Vallitalea longa: one gene and its partner. The protein of the gene in region 1 interacts with the protein of each later gene in a pairwise test. Links are inferred from orthologs where the notes say so. Each region holds a gene or a part of one and is shown in the gene's direction. Other genes may lie near its edges.

What was found.
Region 2: the proteins of QMG30_RS13815 (region 1) and lysA interact in binary tests that used the Escherichia coli proteins (3 or more experiments, as listed by UniProt). The link is inferred for Vallitalea longa from one-to-one orthologs.

The regions. Positions count from the first base shown.
Region 1 is NZ_BRLB01000008.1:128,286-131,617, reverse strand. The notes cover bases 313-3,294. They hold QMG30_RS13815 (response regulator transcription factor), read left to right. Parts: upstream 313-1,449; coding sequence 1,450-2,139; downstream 2,140-3,294. Other genes in these bases: QMG30_RS13810 (HAMP domain-containing sensor histidine kinase), read left to right, coding at 2,126-3,294; QMG30_RS13820 (WG repeat-containing protein), read left to right, coding at 313-1,318. Also shown: more of QMG30_RS13820, read left to right, coding at 1-312; more of QMG30_RS13810, read left to right, coding at 3,295-3,332. UniProt on the Escherichia coli protein: Response regulator member of the two-component regulatory system CpxA/CpxR which responds to envelope stress response by activating expression of downstream genes including cpxP, degP, dsbA and ppiA.
Region 2 is NZ_BRLB01000012.1:133,364-136,605, reverse strand. Bases 88-2,979 are described here. They hold lysA (diaminopimelate decarboxylase), read left to right. Parts: upstream 88-854; coding sequence 855-2,105; downstream 2,106-2,979. Other genes in these bases: QMG30_RS17175 (hypothetical protein), read right to left, coding at 2,191-2,979; QMG30_RS17185 (TrmB family transcriptional regulator), read left to right, coding at 126-803. In the rest of the region: more of QMG30_RS17175, read right to left, coding at 2,980-3,242. UniProt on the Escherichia coli protein: Specifically catalyzes the decarboxylation of meso-diaminopimelate (meso-DAP) to L-lysine. Is not active against the DD- or LL-isomers of diaminopimelate.

The DNA.
Region 1 (3,332 bases):
CTTATCTGGAAAAGAGGTTGTACCACTGATATATGATCATGTAGGTGAATTTTCTTCTTATTTATACAAGGGAAAAATAAAAGGTACAGTTCCTGTTTCAATAGGAGGATATGGTAGTGTTTATAGTTATAAAGGAGGTAGATGGGGATATGTTGATGAGAAAGGAAACAAGATTACAGAATTAATTTATGATGAGGTTTATGATTTTCATGAAGGTTATGGAAAGGTTCTCAAGGATGGTAAATATGGATTTGTAGATATAAATGGGGACGAAGTTATTCCATGTATATATAGTCAAGCACGTGATTTTCAAGGTGGTTTAGCTATGGTTGTGTATGATGGACGAGGTGAAATAATAGATATTAATGGGAATGAAATTTTCCCAGAAGATTTTGCAATATTACGTCCTTATAAAGAAGGTTATGCTAGAGTATCTACTGATGGTTCAAAATTTGGTTATGTTGATAATCCATCAGAACAGGTTAAAGATGTTCATATGAGTCTAAAAGAAGGTAAATATGATGGTACCAAGACTATAACTTTATCATGTGATACAGAAGGAGCGCAGATTTATTATTCTATAAAATACAATAAGAATTATATATCTTTTGATGATGTATATGGGTGGAAATATAGGCCATATCTTGGTCCTATTGTTCTTAATCAAAAGGCTAATATTACTGCTTATGCTGTTAAAAAAGGTATGAAGGAAAGTAAAAGTGTTACTAGTAATTACGAAATCATACATAATATTTTACCTACAGATGAAAAACCATTTTATAATAAAGTCCCTTATAATATGTATGCAGACTTACTTAATAATTTTGGTTTGTTTAATGGGACTGCAAAAGGTTATGAGTTGGATAAAAGTGGAACAAGGGTTGAGGGACTTGTTATGTTTCTAAGATTAATTGGAGAAGAAAAAGAAGCATTAGAATCTCTAGAAGAACATCCATTTACAGATGTTCCAAAATGGGCTGACAGGTATGTGGCTTATGCTTATTCAAAAGGATATACCAATGGGGTCAGTGAAACAACTTTTGGAAGTAATTCAATTATTGATGCTAAGAGTTATTTTACTTTTTTACTACGAGCATTGAATTATAGTGATAAAGATGGAGACTTTAAATGGAACAACTCTATAGAATACGCTGTATATATTGATATAATTTCGAATGAAGATTACGATTTTTATCAAAAAGAGTTTAAAAGAGCTGAAATTGTGAAAGCATCATATAATACTCTTTTTACTAAAATTAAAAATACCGAAAAAACATTGTATGATATTCTTAGAGAAAAAGGAATAATAAAATTATGATTAATAAGTAAGGGATAAAATCAAAATTAGGATACACTTGAAAAATCTTAAAATAATTAATATTCTAAGTAGTGTTTGTTTATGCTATAATTAATAAAATATTTATTCTTGTACAGGAAGAAGGAAAAAAGATGAATAACAGTATTCTTGTTGCGGAGGACAATTATGAAATATCAAAATTGATAAAGCTATATCTTGAGGTGGAGGGATATAAGGTATTAGTTGCTGATAATGGTGTTGATGGGCTAAAATGTATAGAAGAAAATCATGTTGACTTAGCAATTCTTGATATTATGATGCCAAAAATGGATGGTTATGAGCTTACACGAGAAATACGAAAAATCAGTAACATACCAATTCTAATATTATCTGCTAAAAATGAGGATATTGATAAGATTCTAGGGCTTAATATGGGTGCTGATGATTATATTACCAAACCATTCAATCCTCTTGAGATAGTTGCAAGAGTAAATGCTTTACTGAGACGACATTATAAATTAAGTAAAAATGAAGATAGAGGTATTTTACGTTTAGGTGAATTGACTCTTGATACGAATAATTGTAGGTTAATGAAAAATGAAGAAGAAGTATTGTTAACTGCTACAGAATTCAAGATTCTTGCACTTTTGATGAATGTACCTGAAAGGATTTTCTCTAAAGTACAAATAACTGAACATATAAAAGGAGAATATTTTGAAACAGATGATAATTCTGTGACTGTTCATATATCTCACTTACGTGAAAAAATAGGAAATAACAAAAAGGGAAATCAGTATATTAAAACTGTGAAAGGGTTGGGATATAAAATTGAAGACAAATAAAAAAAGACTAGGTTTTTTTGGAATAATTGTCCGTAATTTTATAGTGTTCGCAATAGCTGTGTTAGCGGTTCTTCTATTTGCATGTTTCCTAGGTATTCTAGTAATATTTTTTGATCTCTCTAATAATTATAATGTTCCTATTGACAACAATAAAAAATACTTTGTAGAAGGTGATTATGATACTTTTCCCATAGAAAGAATACTAGGGGAAAAGGGTTACTTTGTTGTGTATGATGAATATTACGATGTAATATATAAAAGCAAGAGTGCAAAAGATTTTAATTTGAGTAAAGATCAAGTAATATTGATACCAGATGCAGAAGATGAAGTTGAGATTTCTCGAACTGAATATATAGGCAAGGATAATAAAAAGTATATCAGTGTTTTATATTCGAACGAAACAGTAGATAATGACAACAATTTAATAACATCATCATCAAAAATAATAGCTGATAGTAATTTTAATATTATGTTTTCAGATAATCCAAATATAAAGAATCACTATACTGAATCTGAATTTAATCTATTAATTGGTCAGTATCAAGATAAGTTAAGTATTTCCAAGTTGAGTTATACAGGTAATGATGGTAATGATTACTGTGTGGTTTTATGTAAAGAAGTTAATGATGATTTTAAATCTTCAAGGCAAATCATTAGATATATTGTATATGGATATATAATATTTTTTATCTTTGCTGTATTATTTTTTGTTAGAAGTCTCTATAAAAAAGTAAAAGAACCTCTTATACTTTTAAATGATGCAATAGATGGTTTGGCAGAGAATAAAACCGATCAACTGATAAAATATACAGGTCCAAGAGAATTTGAAGAGATTTGTCATAGTTTTAATGATATGGCAATCAAATTAAATGAAACAGACAAAAAGCGTGTTGCGGCGGAGGAACAAAAGCAAAAGATGCTAGCAGACATTTCTCATGACTTAAAAACACCTATAACGGTAATCAAAGGCTATGCAAAAGCAATTACTGATAAAAAAGTTAATGAAAAAGAACTTAGTGAGTATCTTAATACCATATACAAAAAGTCAAATTCCCTTGCAGAGCTTATAAATACTTTTAGTGAATACAGTAAACTCGAAAGACCGGATTTCAAAATAAAGCCTACAAAAACAAACATTTGTGAATTTGCAAGAAATTATTTTATTGATAAATACAATGAACTTGAATTTCTTG
Region 2 (3,242 bases), on another replicon or contig:
GTAAATTCATATATTACATATTTTTCAGAGCTTTGTTATTAAACAAAGCTCTAGTTTTTTTCTTGACAATTACATACATATGTTTTATAGTAGTTCTATAAAGGAATACTATTGAGGTGAACAATGTGAATCTAATTAATGCGTTAAAAAGCATTGGCTTTACTCAGCAAGAATCTATTATATACATTACTTTGTGTAAACATGGAGAATTATCTGGATATGAAGCGGCAAAACTTTCGGGTATATCTCGTTCTAATGCCTATGCAGCATTATCCAGTTTAGTAGATAAAGGTAATGCACATATTATTGAAGGTACATCAGCAAAATACATTGCTATATCTAAAAAAGAACTTATAATGAATGCTTCAAGAGATTTCAACCAAAACATTAAAATCATAAAGGATGAGTTAGAATTTAACCAAGTCACTAACAATCCATATATTACTATAGTAGATTCAAAAAATATCATCAATAAAATAAAAAATATGATACTTCAATGCGAATTCAGATTATATTTTTGTGCAGATAAAAAAATTCTTGATTTATTTGCCAATGAAATAGAAGATGCTTATAATAAAAATAAAAAAATAGTAATTTTATCACCAGAAGTCCCTACATTCAATCATAATAAATATTATAAATCCTTTAATTATGAATCATTCAAACTTATTATAGATACTGAAGAAGTCATTACAGGCACTTTGAGCCAAGCATTATATTCTCGTAATAGAACTTTGGTCAGATTAATAAGAGAAGCTATTATGAATGAGATTAAATTAATAGATATAAACAATGAAAAATAGTTTTATTTACTAGATCATTACAATTTATTTTCTTAGGAAGGAGCAACAGTTATGCTAACAACACATAACAAAGTTTCAAACAAAAATAATTTTTTTGGTAATACTACCCCCATTGACTTAATAAAAGAATATGGAAGTCCTTTATACGTCTACAACGAAAATATAATGCGAGAAAGATGCAGAGAACTTAAGAATCTCTTAACTTATCCTAATTTCTCGGTTAATTTCTCCGTAAAAGCGAATAGCAATCTTTCTTTACTAAAGATTGCTCTTGAAGAAGGACTTAATGCAGATGCAATGTCTCCAGGTGAAATTTTTGTTGAATTAAAAGCTGGATTCTCATCTGAACAAATTTTATATATCAGCAATAATGTATCAAAAGAAGAAATGCAATATGCAATTGATAGAGACATTCTTGTAAGCGTAGATTCTCTTTCGCAACTAGAATCATACGGTCAAATTAATAATGGCGGTAAAATATGTATAAGATTCAACCCAGGTGTAGGTGCTGGACACCACGAAAAAGTCATTACAGGTGGTAAAAAAACTAAATTCGGAGTTGACCCTAGTTTAATACCTGAAATAAAAGATATCCTATCAAAATACAATCTTAATCTTGTAGGTATCAATCAACATATAGGCTCATTATTTATGGAAGGCGATAAATATATTGAAGGTGTTGAATCATTACTTACTATAGCTGAAAATTTTGATGATCTTGAATTTGTTGACATGGGTGGCGGATTCGGTATACCTTATAAAAAACTTGAAGACGAAAAAAGGCTAGATCTCGAAAGTCTAGGAAAAAAATTAGACAAAGTGTTATTTGATTGGACCGCTAGATATGGAAAGCAAATAACCTTCAAAATAGAACCTGGTCGTTATATTGTTGCTGAATGTGGTAATCTACTTGGCTCTGTTTATTCATTAAAAGAAAACTATGGTATGAAATATGTTGGAACGGATTTGGGATTCAATGTATTGAAAAGACCAGTTATGTATAACTCACATCATGACATAGAAATCTTCAGAGAATCAAACATACCTTCCAATAAAACAGAAACAGTCAATATTGTTGGTAATATCTGTGAAAGTGGAGATATCATTGCAAAAGATCGTACACTTCCTGAAATATTTGAAGGAGATATCATAAATGTATTAGATGCTGGAGCTTATGGATATTGTATGGCTTCCAATTACAATAACAGACTCCGTCCAGCAGAAGTTCTTGTTACTTCAGAAGGTAATGTAAAACTTATAAGACGTAGAGATACTTACGAAGATTTGATACGTAATTTTTAATAGACAACAAAACTAAATTAAAGCGGTAAATCCTGATTCATGGGATTTACCGCTTTTAAAATATTAATTGATTGGCATTATTAAATTAAAGTTCTAGAAACACCATATTTTCATAGATAACATCATTACTTTCTTCTCTATCTACACTATGGGATTTTCTTAACTTACCTTTATTGATTATTTTTACAGAAGCGAATATTGATGAATCTGCATCTATTAAACCATTATTGATTATAGTACTTATTTTTTCTCTAGCTAATTCTGCTTTTACTGTATCATAAAAGACAAGTTTTCCATTATTATTTATAATAACTTTGTGATCAAGTGCTTTCAGATAATCATTGTCAATAAATAATTTTCCATTATTATTTATATCACCATTACTTAAAATTTCCATATCATCATTAATACTAAGTTCTCTAACTGTATTATTCAATTCATCATCACAATATAGTCTTTCACAATAGATAGCTGTGATATTATCTTTTAATTCTGTTGGTGTAACATCTTTTATAGTAATACTATCGTCTGATATAACTGCCTTATCCTTATAAAAATCAAGATTATTCGAATCGATCTTTAATGAATCTTCTTTGTAATAACTGTTATCTGGCACTATCAATAATTCCACTTTGTTAAATTCATCTATGATATTTCTTAATATATCCATATTTTGTCTAGTAGTAATTACATCCTCAAGAACTTGAATATTGGAAATTTGTTTTTTTATCATATCTTCATCAATTTTATCAATAGCAACAAGTTTTTCCACAGATAATTTTGAATCATTATCCTGCCTTGCAATAAAAGCTTCGTCTAGCATAATAGTATCTTCCATATAGGAGTAACCTTTTTTTATAGGTATGATTAATCCGTTTATATTTGATTTTAAGTCAACTATACCTTTCAATTGCTCAGGGCACACAACTTCACCATTTACTGATAATTTGAAGACTTTATCTTTTAACAGTTGTTTTGGAACTTCACCTATATAACATATTCCATTTATCAATAGAAATAATTTCTTATCTGTTTCTTCTAATAATTCTTTATCCAAAGTGAAGCTTCCATTTCTAACAATAAACTCAATGTCATCATCATTAATTTTAACCAAATCAGCTATATTTGACTTTTTAA